DNA from 4 places in the Buttiauxella sp. BIGb0552 genome. Region 4 is predicted to be linked to each of the others. Evidence: predicted binding sites of a transcription regulator. Region 4 holds the regulator's gene; each other region holds the start of a gene.
What was found. The regulator LexA, encoded in region 4, represses DNA repair genes until DNA is damaged. The targets are predictions, from matches to a motif close to TNCTGTATGTACATACAGNA.

Region 1 (3,865 bases), on a different contig from region 4:
CACTGTCAGTTTCAGTCTTTTCAGAGACTCTCCCTTCTACGCTCGCAAAATAACCATCTTGGGTAGTGTGACCAATTTTAATCCTGTCTGCATTGGTGCCGCTCTCAGGTTTATATTCGTGACGATAATCAAGTATAACCGCGTTTGAAGAAACAGAGATCAATAGTGTTGCGCAGGCACTAAGTTTAAAGAGACTCTTCATTTAATCTTTCCATGTTGTGAATTAAAAATCAGTCATCGGACTGGTAACGATGCTAATTAATTTTCAGTTTGGAAATAGATAACCTGATCAAATAAATGAAATGGTGTTTCAGTTACTTTGTTTTTTATTAAATAAAATAATTATTGTTTTCCACACGGCAATATTGAAAACGTGTGAATACAGCCTCTATTAATAAACCCAGTATAGAAGCAAGTTATTCAGGAGTTTTAAAGTGTTATTCGTGATTTAGCCGGGGCCAAAGCGGGAAGCATTTTCTCCCGCTTTTCCGGGAACCTTATGTGTCTGGTTTTTCATACCGAGGCAATTGGGTTATCTGATAAGTCTTCGTGCTTTCGATTGTGCAGCGATCTGGATTCGGGTTTCCCGAATAAAACATGAAGTACTGTTGTTTTTCAGGGAAGAAAACCAGGTCATCTCCGTTTTGGAAGCTGGTGACGCGGAAGGGAACATCATTTTTTGTTTTGGATTTTTTCACACCTGAAGCAACCAGAAAGTGATCGTCCCACTTCATGGTAGAAAGGTCATGGTTAAACCGTGATATGACAACATTTTCCCGCATTGAGCACGACAATTGGGTGGCTGTGGCGGCGAAAGCAGAGGATTGAACGAGGCCCAGAAGGCTAATAAAGAGAATGAGTTTCATAAACTAGCTCATTTTGTAATGAATTTGAATGGAAGGGTAACATCTCTCACTAAATAATTTAACCGCAGTAAATTATTGGTTGGATTTTAATCTAAATGGCTATTTTTTATTTATGACTGGTTGATTTAATAGCAATAAGTTGGTTTTTTAAGCGAACGATTCGCAGGGGTTTGCATAGCGGCTCGGCTTTGTATAATATGTTTTCCACGCCGACTTAGCTCAGTAGGTAGAGCAACTGACTTGTAATCAGTAGGTCACCAGTTCGATTCCGGTAGTCGGCACCATACATTAAAAAAACCACCTTTCAGGTGGTTTTTTTTCGTCTGTATTTTACCCAATGAAAAGAAAGGAAGGCTAGCTGTTGGTAGCGCTTCCTTTTGTACTCAATTAGATCCAACCCTGTTGGCTTGCCAGCCACACAAGAATGGCTACCACGATTAATACTATTGTTGTTTTTCTCATAACTGCGAAACCCGTTTAAAACATCTGACGATGAGTGGCGAGGATGATATCAGGAGTTGAAGACGGAAAACCTCACGTTTTTACTGAACCGCCAGGCTTTACTCTTCGCAAACCAGCCAAAAATCTGCTTCGTCAAACATCTCTTCAACCAGACGGTTAATCTTTTCTTTTTCATTTTTGGTGCAGTCGCTGTGAACTGCATTGGTCTGCATCGGTTTTACCCTGACGTCGGCATCGGGGAAAATGGCCTGGACCCGTCGAGTCAGTTCATTAAGAATTTTGTCATTTGCACCGGGAAGGCCCGCTACATTTCGTTTGTCGTAAACCAATTCAACGAACATAAAATGCTCCTTCTAAAGCTGTATTTATATACAGTAATAAATATCGGTATCCAAGGCAAGCCTGTTCCCGAAAAACACAGTGTATGCAGAGGAGTGGTGAGGGTTATTCTGCTTTAACGCCTGTAAGCGGAGTCTCATGTTCACGTGCTTTCATCTGTTCCATGATTAATTGGTAAGCAATGTAATACTTGAAGATATTGCTCACGTATTGCACGGTTTCATTGCCAATTCGTTGCTGGGCAATGCGTTCGACATTATCAAACCAGATGTTGGGATCAAGACCTTTAGCCTCGGCTTCTTTACGTAGCCGGGCAATTTTAGCTGGCCCTGCATTATAGGAAGCAAAGGTGAACAGCAGTTTGTTCATTTCAGTCATCGGCTGGTCTGCAAAATAGCGGTCGCACATAAAGCGGATATATTTCACACCCGCATTGATGTTTGGGTCGATTAACCGTATATCACCGACTTTTAGCTCTTTCCCTGTCGTGGGGAGCACTTGCATCACGCCAATCGCACCGCTTTTACTTCGCACCTTCTGGTCAAGACGGGACTCCTGGTAGCCTTGCGCTGCCATCAAAAGCCAGTCGACATTATATTGCTCACCATATTTGCGGAAAATTTCTGTCACCTGATAAAACTTATCCAGCTCTTCTTGGGAACGCGCATCTTTCACCCATTTCGTATTGCGCAGGTACTTATAAACCTGCTGGTTGCCGAATGAGGTACCGATTTTATGCGTGGTCATAAATTTATCGAGTTGCGCGCGCAGGAGCGGGGAATCCTTGCGCATTGCCAGGGCAATAGATCCATCATCACGCAGGGTAATGTTTTCGTAGACCACCAAATTGGGGTAAATCTGTTTCCACAGCAATGCCAGGTATCTATCGACGACGGTGTAATCCGCAAGGTTAGCATTCACCATCTCAAGAATATCTTCTGGTTCAAAATTACCAGGGGCTTTAGTGACGACTGCCGGAGGAAGTTTCTTCTCTGCTAAGCTTTTATTCAGTGCATCAATACTGGAGATGTAGCTAGTCGAAGGATTCACAAACAGAGATTTACCTGACAGGGATTCAACATTCTTTAATTTAGGCGCTTTACTACTGGCAATAACGACTTCACGGACGTTTTGTGCCAATGGAGCGCTGAAGTCGACGAGTTTTTCGCGCTCTTCGGTAATCGTCAAATTAGCCGCAATTATATCGCCACGCCCGGCCACAAGTTGGGGGATAAGTTGATCGCGAGCGGTCGGGATAAACAGAAGATGTGTTTTCTTAGAGGGTTTTAAGCCCTTATTAATTTGTTTATCAAACTCTTGCATCAGTTCAACCATGATGCCGCGTTGTGTCCCGCTGTTATCAATAAAGTAGAAAGTTTTGCTGTAAGGAATCAAAACGCGCACGACGCGCCTTTTTTGCATCACATCAAAGTCGCCCATAACCGTATTAACTTTGGTGTCGAATTTCAAAGGGGAGGCTTCGGTGGCTGCGTGCGTCATCGGTATAAACGTAAGTACTAAGAGTAGTACCAACAACAAGCGGGCCATTGTTACACCATCTATTCATTCCAGCCGGGTACTGTTTAACTATAGCTGGTGCTAAATCGTTCTGGTTAAAAACTGTGCGCTATATTGTTGCAGTAAAGTAGAGGGAAAGAAGGCTAGCCGTTCAGATGAGAAAATTATTATTTGAAAATAATTCTTGCTTCCAATGAGCGTCTATGAGTAAATGCGTCATCGGTTTGGAAGACAGACCTTATGAAAGCAGTTTTAGTAAAGCAGTCCTCAGTTCAAGCGCTATCAAGTCATCAGATACCCTTCTTCGTGAGTCTCCTCCTAAGTGCCTAAATAAGAAACGTTCTGCAATACAGACCACGTTCGCCATATTAAATGGCTATAAAATATCGAGGAAGTATCTATGTCTAAAATGACTGGTTTAGTAAAATGGTTCAACCCAGAAAAAGGTTTCGGCTTCATCACTCCTGACAACGGTAGCAAAGATGTGTTCGTTCACTTCTCTGCCATTCAGAGCAATGATTTCAAAACTCTGGACGAAGGTCAGAAAGTTGAGTTCTCTGTTGAGAACGGCGCTAAAGGTCCTTCAGCAACTAACGTTGTTGCTCTGTAAGACTGCTAACGCATACTAAGACTGACGCATGCGAAGACGGTGAATAACCCGAGCCGTTAAGTCAAAGTGA
Region 2 (3,865 bases), on a different contig from region 4:
CCGGTCGGAGCGTAATTTTTCGGCCGCACGTTCCGCATACTGGCAAACCGCCTCATGCATCTCCTGTAACGTGGTGACCCTCTCACCAAAACTACGGCTACAAATGATTTGCTGCCTGGCAGGAAGCGATTCAATGGACACACATGAAATCCCGTTAAGTTCACGCACAGTACGCTCAGTCACAACACCAAACGTTTTACGGATAAACGGCAAACTGGCATCAGCTAGCTCTAGCGCGGTGTGTATACCCATTGCAGCTAGTTTCTGACTGGTTTTCCGTCCTACTCCCCATACCTCGGAAGTCGGAAGAAGGTGCATTAATTTGCGCTGCCGGTGCCGTTCATTGAGCACCACCACGCCGCCCGTAGCCTGCCAAGTTTTGGCTGCATGATTAGCCAGCTTTGCAAGAGTTCGGGTTTGTGCTACCCCGATCCCACAGGTCAACCCGGTATGCTGATACACCGTATTTCGAACTCGCTTGCCGTAGCATTCCAGGGATTCGCTGGCCTCGATGCCATCAACATCAAGAAACCCCTCATCGATACTGTATACCTCTGTTTTTATTGACAATAAATCGAGGGTAGCAAAGAATCTGGCACTCATATCGCCATAAAGAGTGTAGTTTGAACTGAATACAGTCACATTATGCTTATTTATCAGTTTCTTAATCTGAAAATACGGTACTCCGCGTTTGATACCGAGCATTTTCGCCTGTCTGTTGAGCGCCACACACGATCCATCGTTGTTAGAAAGAATGATGACAGGTTTATCTTTCAGATCGGGCCTGAACGCCTGTTCGCAGGCGGCATACATCGCGTTAACATCGCAGTGCAGAAACAAGGTTCCCTCCTACAAAAAATCATGAATGCTATGCGTGACAACCCCGAAAATTTCGAGCTCATCTGGATCAACGTAAATAGGGCTGTAGGCGGGATTCATTGGCATCAGACACAAACGAGGATGGAGGCTTAGTTTTTTGACAGTAAACTCACCTTCAATACAGGCGATCACTATGCTTCCGTGCCCTGGTGTCACGGCCCTGTCGACAACAAGCAGATCACCGGACTGAATGCCCGACTCAATCATCGAGTCTCCGGACGCCCGGAGGTAGTACGAAGCTGACGGATGACGTATACAGTATTCATTAAGGTCGAGTGTCGAATCGATATAATCGGTTGCTGGGCTAGGGAAGCCAGCCGAGCAACCGCATGTAAATAAGGGAATTTTTAGACTGGAAGACAGGTCCGGAAAATAAATTTCTGCTTTCATCATAAGGCACCAAGACAACTGTATATATCCACAGTATAGCGAATTGGCAGGTATGCGACAATCGTTCGCCACTCATGACGGTCGTTAGAACGTAAAGACGGGTAGGTAACGGGAAAGTCATCTTACTACGGAGTTAATTTGGCTGTAACGAATGCCAAACAAAGAAAATTGAAGACCAGCGATACTAGGTTAGTTTCACAATCCTCCAGCACTTCATCATGTAATAACTCTATCAATATTTCGAAATTTGCCAGAACAGCAGAAAAGTGGTTCTAAGCAATCAAATACCAACATATGAGTATGCTACTTTATGGATACAACATAACTGGGGAGTAAAATAAGTGAAATCAATATTAATATGCTTAGTATTTTTAGTAAGCTTTATGCTTTTACTTATCCTGGCACATTTCATTAATTTCATGCTGTTAACAGCTTTAGTACGGACGTTTTTCGTCATTGGTTGCCTTTTGTTCATGTTGTATTACTGCGATAAAATAAAAGCGCTGAGAGTTGCTGGATTTTGCGGATATGTGGGCTTCTGGATGAGCTTCTTTGCAATCTCGTATTTTTGGACTGGACACCCTCTAACTGAAAGTTTAGCTCTGGCACTTATGCCTGCACTAATAGCGCCAATGTTGTTGACTGAACTGAGATTTAGTGAACAACCGGAAAATTGTTAAACGACGATATAAAGTCATTGAAATGACAATAACAGTTGCTGGGTGAGGGAAATCAGCCAGGCAACAGCATGTGAATAAGGGGGCATGCTCAAGGACAGGTCAGGACAATAAACTTACGACTTCATCACAAGGCAACAGAACACCTGTACATCTTTACGCTTAGCGAATTGACCGGTCTACGACAATCGTTTGGCTCGAAGGTAGTCTGTGACGATTTTGATAGGTTCGCTATCCCCATCCAGGTAAATTATGCAGCCGAATTATATGCTGTCACTCCAGTCGTAATCTAAACCAAGACGTTTATAGAGCACACAGAACTCCATCATTGTCGCGCTATTAAAATCTGGGGCGATACAAGCATGAGCACAGGTGGATACGATACATCTAAAAAAAGCGCGTGGAACAGTCCATATCCCACCATAATTTAGAAGTAACCTGGGCAGGTCGTCTGTAATTTTTTCCCCTCTGGGAGCCATCACTATACTTGGGAGCAGATCATAACGGTTGATCAAAACATACCGCCAGCTTGGGTCGGCCATCCCCTTGTCTGGAATGATTTCACAGGGGTATGCATCTCCCCCTCCGGTCAGTGTTAAATAAACGGCCTCGAGTGCTGATGGTGACCTCGCGACAAGAACATACGGCCCATGCATCAAAAAGCCATCTATCACCTCTTCGTATTCAATCCCGAATTGATCCATCAGGTCTACTACCGTGTCGGGATCATAGGACCTATTCCCTGAGAGGTAATCTTCCAGTTCATCCTCTGTCATACCTAATGCGTCTGCGATTTCGTCTGGTGGATTAGGCCAGCATTGGATCATGTTACTGACCAACCGGGAAGCATCGTCATGTGAGAGGTCGTCCTCTTCGTCAAAGTCATGGCAAGATTCATCTGCAAAGCCTGTCAGAAGCCAGGTGCTTTTCTCACCGGACGTACTAGGGGTCCGCTTGGAAAACGGAAAATATCCTACGTTAAGCCTGTTTTTCAAGCAGGCATGACAGGCAGCTTTGAGCTAGGTATAGACTTTCATTCCCTGAAACCTACGCTATTAGGTGATTCAGGGTATGCGTTTATTGGTTACGAATATTGAGTGCTCCACGTTCGTTAACGAATACTCAGGGCATGCAGACAAACTGCTTGCTTTATTTCTTTCGAAGAGCGTGGAATGCATACCAATTTGTCCTCAATGAAAAGGGGTTGGTGATGAATTCGATAGATCAGTTTAAGGCAACGGGACGAACGGTTTGCACGGGCAAACCTCCACACTTCGCCGATGGGGGTGATCCGAACGGACGCGTTCAGCCTGTCAGGCCGGAGTGCTTCCTGCAGCTTATTTGCAGGAAGCCGTTATGTTTCTCAGACTATGAAACTCTGATGACCAGTTTTCCTACGTGCTGCCCCTTTACCAGGTCAGACAGCGCAGTTTTTGCATCATCGAATGCGTACACGTGCTCGATTGCCGGTCTGATACCGTTGAGCTCGATTGCCCGGTTCATGTCTTCGAACATCTCCCGCGACCCCACCATAATGCCGCGAACGATAGCACCGGCGACAAGAATGGATGCAGGATCGAGCGGTTCCCCCTCGGCGAGCAGTCCCATCAGGGCCACAACGCCGCCCGGGCGCAATGAGGCAACGGAACGCGCGATAGTACCGGCTCCGCCTACTTCAATGACCCGATCCACGCCCCGCCCGCCGGTCAGTCTGCGCACCTCATCCTGCCATTCCGGCGTGGTGCGGTAATTTATTACGTCGTGCGCGCCGAAGGCTTTTGCTCGTTCCAGCTTGGCATCACTTGAGGAGGTGACAATCACTCGGGCGCCAGCGGCTGCGGCAAACTGTGCGGCAAAAACAGAAACGCCGCCAGTGCCCAGTGCCAGCACCGTTTCGCCGACCTTCAGGGGAGTTAGGC
Region 3 (3,865 bases), on a different contig from region 4:
GCGGTATCACACCGGCTAACTACCGTGACTACCTGGCGCTGAAAAGCGTGCTGTGTATCGGTGGTTCATGGTTGGTTCCGGCAGACGCGCTGGAAGCTGGCGATTACGATCGCATTACTACTCTCGCCCGTGAAGCTGTCGAAGGCGCGAAATAACACGTCATCCTTCGAGCCGTAGATGCGTTGGCTACGTTCACTCACCCCGGTCACATAGTTATCTATGCTCCCGGGGATTCGTTCTCTTGCCGCCTTCCTACGACTCGAATGATTCGTGTTATTGAATCCCTGCTCAGATGAGCGGGGATTTTTTTTATCCTTTGACGATTATGGCTTTGGTTGCAGCGATAGCACGTGCAATGGCATCTTCCACGCTGGAACCCGTTGCCAGTGCCACACCCATTCGGCGTTTACCGTTAATCTCAGGCTTACCGAACAGACGTACTTGCAAACCTGCGCCCACTGCGGCACCCGCATTGCCGAACTGCACGTTGTCGCTGCTCAATTCTGGAAGGATCACCGCAGAAGCTGCCGGGCCGTACTGGCGAATGTCACCAATCGGCAAGCCGAGGAAAGCGCGGACGTGCAATGCAAACTCGGAAACGTCCTGAGAAATCATCGTCACCATGCCGGTGTCGTGCGGGCGAGGGGAGACTTCACTAAAAATAACCTCATCGCCACACACGAAAAGTTCGACGCCAAACAAACCGTAACCCCCCAACGCTTTCACCACTTTTTCAGCAATTTCTTGCGCACGGGCAAGAGCGGCATCGCTCATTTGTTGCGGCTGCCAGGATTCGCGATAGTCACCATCTTCCTGGCGGTGGCCGATTGGGGCACAGAAATGCACGCCATCGACAGCACTAATCGTCAGCAGGGTGATTTCAAAATCGAAATTCACCACACCTTCGACAATAACTTTGCCTTTACCTGCGCGACCGCCTTCCTGAGCGTACTCCCACGCTTTCGCTAACTGGTCGGCTGTACGAATAAAACTTTGCCCTTTGCCAGAAGAACTCATCACCGGTTTAACGATGCAAGGCAGGCCGATTTCTACAACTGCCTGTAAAAATGCAGCTTCATTATCGGCAAAGCGGAAGCTGGAGGTCGGCAGAGCAAGTTCTTCTGCGGCCAGGCGGCGAATACCTTCGCGGTTCATGGTCAGTTGGGTTGCGCGCGCGCAAGGCACCACGCACTGACCTTGCTGCTCAAGCTCAACCAGCATGTCTGTTGCGATCGCTTCAATTTCGGGAACGATGAAATCCGGCATTTCTACGGAAACCAGTTTTTTAAGCTCGGCACCGTCCAGCATATTGATGACATGGCTGCGGTGAGCAACATGCATAGCGGGGGCATCGGCGTAGCGGTCTACTGCGATAACTTCCAGACCAAGACGCTGGCATTCAATCGCCACTTCTTTTCCTAATTCGCCTGACCCTAACAACATGACTCGTGTAGCTGATGGACGAAGCGCTGTTCCCAAAATTGACATAATCTGTATACCCGAACGGAGAAAATAGACCGGCGGATTATAAACGAAAACGTTTGCGTACGCAGCGATTTTCCCACTTGCGATACAGGGGTAATATCATTACACTGTTTAAATAAACAGTTAAACCGGAGCTGCAAAATGGCGGTTGAAATCAAATACGTTGTTGTACGAGAGGGGCAAGAAAAAATGTCTTTTGCCAGTAAAAAAGATGCAGACGCCTACGACAAAATGCTCGATCTGGCAGAAGTGTTGAGCGAGTGGCTCGTACACAGCCCTGTTGCTTTCGAAGAAGGGCAAAGCGATGTGCTGGCTATGTGGATGGCAGAAAACAAAGACGTGCTTTCCAGCGTGCTGAAAAGCGGTAAATTTCCGGACCTTGAAAGTACTGAAACTGCCGGTGAAGCCGCAGATGAAGCCGATAACGCTGAAGAGTCTGTTGCAGACGATAAAGTGGCTGAACACCCGCGTAAACGCACTAAAGCTGCATAAGTTTTATCGCGTCGGGTTACCGGCGCGGTTCTTTTCTCATCTTTAGCCTAATCAGACACTTCTTGACAGCCTTTGGCTTAACCTCAGATGTTAAGTTCTCACAAAGGGTGTCTCTAATGAGCAATTGGTTACAGCAGCTTCAGTCTATGCTGGGGCAAGCGACGCAATCCATCCAGAATCACACTGGTCAGAATCAATCCTCACAAACTCCTCAGGGAAACAATTCTCAGGGGCTGAGTAAGTTACTGGTGCCTGGCGCACTGGGCGGGTTAGCGGGCTTGCTGCTGGCGAGCAAATCGTCACGGAAACTACTGACAAAGTACGGCACCAGCGCGTTATTGGTCGGTGGTGGTGCGGTTGCGGGAAGCGTACTGTGGAACAAATATAAAGACCGAGTGCGTGAAGCCCATCAGGGTGAGCCGCAGTTTGGGCAGCAAACTTCGCCTGTCGATGTTCGTACGGAGCGCCTGATTACCGCTTTGGTTTTCGCGGCTAAAAGCGATGGTCATATTGATGATAAAGAGCGTCAGATTATCGAGCAGCAACTACGTGATGCCGGTATCGAAGGGCCGGGGCGTAATCTAATTCAGCAAGCTATCGATCAACCTCTTGATCCGCAACGCCTCGTCGAAGGCGTTAATAATGAAGAAGAAGCGCTGGAGCTTTACTTCCTGAGCTGTGCTGCAATCGACATCGACCACTTTATGGAGCGCAGTTATCTCAATGCGCTCGGCGATGCGCTAAAAATTCCTCAGGATGTACGCGAAGGCATCGAACAAGATATTCAGCAGCAGAAACTAAATCTGCCGGGTTAATCCCGGCATTTTCCCTAAAATCCCACGTTACGCTTGCAAGGCTGTCTGAATTTGCCACCCTTACAGGGTGTTAACTCAAAAAGAAAAATGACATGCCACCAAAAGCAAAAAAAATCCCCCACACCATGACCATGCATGGTGACACCCGCATCGATAACTATTACTGGCTGCGCGATGATGAGCGTTCTGATGCACAGGTGCTTGATTATCTTCATCAGGAGAATGACTACGGTCATCAGATCATGAGTACGCAGCAGGCGTTACAAGAACGCCTGCTCAAAGAGATGATCGACCGTATCCCCCAGCGTGATATTTCTGCACCTTACACGCAAAATGGCTATCGCTATCGCCAGGTTTTCGAAACCGGTAATGAATACGCTATTTATCAGCGCCAGTCTGTGGTGTCGGAGGAGTGGGAAGAGTGGAGCACGCTGGTAGATGGTAATCGCCGAGCTGCCCATAGCGAGTTTTACACCATGGGCGGCATGAGTATTACGCCTGATAACACCGTCATGGCACTGGCTGAAGATTTTCTTTCTCGTCGCCAGTACGGCTTGCGTTTCCGAAATCTGGAAAGCGGGAACTGGTACCCGGAAGTGCTAGATAATGTCGAAAGTAGTTTTGTCTGGGCGAATGATTCCGCCACGCTTTATTACGTCCGCAAGCATCCCAAAACGTTATTGCCGTATCAGGTCTGGCGCCACACGGTGGGGCATCCATCCTCCGTAGATGAATTAGTCTACGAAGAAAAAGACGAAATGTTTTATGTCAGCGTCCATAAAACCACGTCGAAGCACTTCGTGCTGATTTACCTCAGCAGTGCCACGACCAGCGAAGTGTTGTTGCTCGATGCTGAACTGGTAGACGCGCAACCGCAGATCTTTGCACCGCGCCGCAAAGACCACGAATACACTCTTGATCACTATCAGCATCATTTCTATCTCCGCTCTAACCGTGCAGGCAAAAACTTTGGTTTGTACCGTACAAAAGTACGCGATGAAAGCCAATGGGAAGAGCTGATCCCGCCGCGTGAGCAGGTGATGCTGGAAGGCTTTACCCTGTTTACTGACTGG
Region 4 (3,865 bases):
TTTAAACTGTTTCCAGTTACCGCCGATTTCGTCTTTATTCATAATAATATCCTCATCGTTCGGGGGGAAGAACTGCTAAAAAATTACCAACGTCCAATGTGCTGCCATTTGGCCAACACCACTCTATCTGCTGGACGTGATAATAATTGTAGTCAAGGATATGGTGGTGGGGAGAAAACTAAGAATCTTTAACCATGCGGCTTAACTTTGTACATTGTTAAACCAGCTATTTTGCTGCCAGTGACGACGCCAAATCCAACCTAACGCCAGCCCCCGCAGAGCAAGGAATACCGCCACAGACAGCCATAACCCGTGGTTGCCTAAATACGGAACAGTGAAGAGCGTTAGGCCGAAACCAACAGCGGCAACCGCCATGCTATTACGCATCTCAGCGCCTCTTGTCGCGCCAATAAACATCCCATCCAGCAAGTAGCACCAGACACCAACCACGGGTAACACAATCTGCCAGTGGAGATAACGATCGGCCTGTAGCTGTAATTGGGGAATGGACGTCAGAAGAGAAACAATTTGCTCGCCAAATAGGGCATACACCACGGCAAACATGAGCGCGACTAAACCCGCCTGCCGACAAGCTGCCCCCCAAACCTCGAGCAATTGACCACGATTCTTTGCACCATAAGCTTGCCCGGAGTGGGCTTCAACAGCATAGGCAAAACCATCAAGCGCATAAGCGGTAAACGTCAGGAGAGTCATTAACACCGCATTGACGGCGACAATTTCGCTGCCTAAGCGCGCACCAAAGATGGTCACTGATGCAAAGCACACTTGCAGTAATAACGAGCGCAACATGATGTCCCGATTAAGCGCCAGTAAGCGCCGAACATTGCCACGCCAGGACTGTTTGAGCATCTCAAAACTGATACCTCGCAAGCCCATAACCTTCTTCACCATCAGCAATCCGATGAAAAATGTCGCGTATTCAGCAGTAACAGTCGCAAGTGCCGCCCCTTGAACATCAAGGTGCAAGCCCATCACCAGCCACACATCCAGTACGATATTCAGAAGATTGCCGACTACCAGCAAGATAACCGGAGCTCGTGCGTATTGAACCCCTAGCAACCATCCCAGTAAAACGAGGTTGGCAAGCGAGGCTGGCGCACTCAGCCAGCGGATTTCAAGAAAGCGTTGCGCTTGTACGAGCACATCCTGATTGCCGCCGACAATTTGTAAAGCGAGTGAAATGAGGGGATCGCGCAGTAAGACAATTGCCACCCCTGCCCCTAGTGCCAGTAATAATGGTTGCACCAGTGCACGAGCTAACGCTGAGGGATTATTGGCACCAAAAGCCTGAGCAGTTAAACCTGTGGTACTCATTCGTAAAAACAGCAGTAACATAAACAGGAAGCTGGTTGCTGTCGCACCAATGGCAACACCGCCCAGATAAACAGGACTATCCAGATGACCAATAACAGCCGTATCGACAAGGCCAAGCAGCGGAACGGTAATGTTGGAGAAAATCATGGGTAAAGCGAGGCGCCAGAGCGCACGATCCGCTGTGGAGAATAATTGCATGACATCTCCTGAAGGAGATCAAAGATAATTAAGGCAGTGATGCGCACTTTAAATGCGCATCACCTAAAGAGATTTTACAGCCAGTCGCCGTTGCGGATAACCCCAACAGCCAGCCCTTCAATAGAGAAGTTATGCTCGCGTAGGTCAACCACGATCGGTTCAAACTCACTGTTTTCTGGCAACAGATGAACGGTGTTGCCCTGTTGTTTTAAGCGCTTAACGGTAACTTCATCATCGATACGCGCGACAACAACCTGGCCATTACGCACATCCTGGGTTTTATGAACCGCAAGCAGGTCACCATCCATAATGCCGATGTCTTTCATCGACATACCGCTGACGCGCAGCAAGAAGTCGGCATTTGGTTTAAACAGTGATGGGTCGACCTGATAATGGCCTTCGATGTGTTGCTGTGCCAGGAGTGGCTCACCTGCAGCAACACGCCCAACCAGTGGAATACCGGTCACTTCTTCCACCAACAGGCGGATACCACGGGATGCGCCAGAAACAATTTCAAGCACACCTTTACGGGCAAGTGCTTTTAAATGCTCTTCAGCGGCGTTCGGAGAACGGAACCCCAGACGTTGAGCAATCTCGGCACGAGTCGGTGGCATGCCGGTCTGGCTGATATGATCCCGAATAAGATCAAACACCTCTTGCTGCCTGGTAGTTAACGCTTTCATTCCGCCCCCTGGGTGTTTATACAGTTATGCTGTGAGTATATACAGTCAAAGGTCAATTTGGAACCACAAATTAAGCAAAAAACCAGGCACTTAACTATTCTGGAAAGATCACCGCAAATGCGACCAAAGCAGCGTGACCCAGGTAATTACCGCGAGGATAATTGAAATTAATACTGCGGCCGAGCCCATGTCTTTGGCACGCCCGGAAAGTTCGTGGTAATCAGTGCCAACACGGTCGACAAGAGCCTCGATAGCGCTGTTGAGGATCTCGACAATCATGACCAACACGACTGAGCCGATAAGTAGAATGCGGGTAATGGGGTCGACATCTAACCAACATGCGATGGCAATGGCGATAACGGCAGAAACGCCTTCCTGGCGGAAAGCTGCTTCATTGATCCAGGCTGCTTTGAGCCCTTTCCATGAGTAGCCTGCGGCTTTGATGATACGGGTAAGTCCAGTGGTACTGCTCGCCATTTTAGGAAACCTTTTCAAATTATTTGCATCAATGCTTGTCAAAATTATAACGCCACAGAAATCTGGGTGAGATTCTGATATTCTTGCGGCGAATTTGCATCATTAACCTGAGGCTTTACATCGTTTATGTCAGGCTGGCCAAGAATCTACTACAAATTACTTAATTTACCATTAGGCGTTCTGGTAAAGAGCAAGTCCATTCCGGCAGATCCACAGGCCGAACTGGGCTTAGATCCCACACGCCCAATAATGTACGTTCTGCCGTATAACTCAAAGGCGGACTTATTAACCCTGCGCGCGCAATGCCTCGCGCACAACTTGCCCGACCCTCTCGAGCCATTAGAGATCGATGGTGCGGTATTGCCGCGCTATGTCTTTATCCATGGCGGCCCGCGCGTGTTCACTTATTACACGCCAAAGGAAGAGTCGATCAAGCTGTTCCATGATTATCTCGACTTGCACCGTAGCAATCCAAATTTGGATGTGCAGATGGTGCCGGTATCGGTGATGTTTGGCCGCTCTCCGGGTCGCGAAAAAGGCGAAGTTAACCCGCCACTGAAGATGCTTAACGGCATTCAGAAATTCTTCGCGGTATCCTGGCTTGGGCGCGACAGTTTTGTGCGGTTCTCCGCACCTGTTTCGCTGCGCCAGATGGCAACCGATCACGGTACAGATAAAAAAATCGCCCAAAAACTGGCACGCGTGGCGCGTATGCACTTTGCTCGCCAGCGTTTAGCGACTGTAGGCCCGCGTCTGCCGGTGCGCCAGGATCTGTTTAACAAACTTCTGGCCTCAAAAGCGATTGCACGCGCAGTAGAAGACGAAGCACGCAGTAAGAAAATCTCCCATGAAAAAGCGCAACAGAATGCTGTTGCCTTGATGGAAGAAATTGCAGCGAACTTCTCCTACGAAGCCGTGCGTTTGACCGACCGCGTATTAGGTCTGACATGGAACCGCCTGTACCAGGGCATTAACGTTCATAATGCAGAACGTGTACGCCAACTGGCTCACGACGGCCACGAGATTGTCTATGTTCCCTGCCACCGCAGCCACATGGACTACATGCTTTTGTCTTACGTGCTTTACCACCAGGGGCTGGTTCCTCCGCACATTGCGGCGGGTATCAACCTGAACTTCTGGCCAGCAGGCCCGATTTTCCGCCGCCTGGGCGC

Region 1: EDF88_RS24225 (DinI-like family protein) is a predicted target of LexA. The motif match lies at 1,686-1,705, and genes of this name have one in related genera.
Region 2: umuD (translesion error-prone DNA polymerase V autoproteolytic subunit) is a predicted target of LexA. The motif match lies at 1,286-1,305, and genes of this name have one in related genera.
Region 3: EDF88_RS20315 (YebG family protein) is a predicted target of LexA. The motif match lies at 1,591-1,610, and genes of this name have one in related genera.

What each region holds. Positions count from the first base shown of each region.
Region 1 is NZ_SODY01000013.1:19,728-23,592, reverse strand. It holds gene EDF88_RS24240 (oligogalacturonate-specific porin KdgM family protein) at 1-202, opposite strand, end outside; gene EDF88_RS25025 (hypothetical protein) at 498-866, opposite strand; tRNA gene EDF88_RS24230 (tRNA-Thr) at 1,075-1,150, shown strand; gene EDF88_RS24225 (DinI-like family protein) at 1,427-1,669, opposite strand; gene EDF88_RS24220 (transporter substrate-binding domain-containing protein) at 1,773-3,215, opposite strand; gene EDF88_RS24210 (cold-shock protein) at 3,586-3,795, shown strand.
Region 2 is NZ_SODY01000009.1:143,483-147,347, reverse strand. It holds gene umuC (translesion error-prone DNA polymerase V subunit UmuC) at 1-840, opposite strand, end outside; gene umuD (translesion error-prone DNA polymerase V autoproteolytic subunit) at 850-1,269, opposite strand; gene EDF88_RS22635 (hypothetical protein) at 2,210-2,722, opposite strand; gene EDF88_RS22630 (NAD(P)-dependent alcohol dehydrogenase) at 3,315-3,865, opposite strand, start outside.
Region 3 is NZ_SODY01000007.1:246,816-250,680, forward strand. It holds gene EDF88_RS20305 (bifunctional 4-hydroxy-2-oxoglutarate aldolase/2-dehydro-3-deoxy-phosphogluconate aldolase) at 1-155, shown strand, start outside; gene purT (formate-dependent phosphoribosylglycinamide formyltransferase) at 310-1,488, opposite strand; gene EDF88_RS20315 (YebG family protein) at 1,627-1,977, shown strand; gene EDF88_RS20320 (tellurite resistance TerB family protein) at 2,094-2,792, shown strand; gene ptrB (oligopeptidase B) at 2,885-3,865, shown strand, end outside.
Region 4 is NZ_SODY01000006.1:37,080-40,944, reverse strand. It holds gene EDF88_RS17370 (CsbD family protein) at 1-42, opposite strand, end outside; gene dinF (MATE family efflux transporter DinF) at 202-1,533, opposite strand; gene lexA (transcriptional repressor LexA) at 1,608-2,216, opposite strand; gene EDF88_RS17355 (diacylglycerol kinase) at 2,325-2,693, opposite strand; gene plsB (glycerol-3-phosphate 1-O-acyltransferase PlsB) at 2,820-3,865, shown strand, end outside.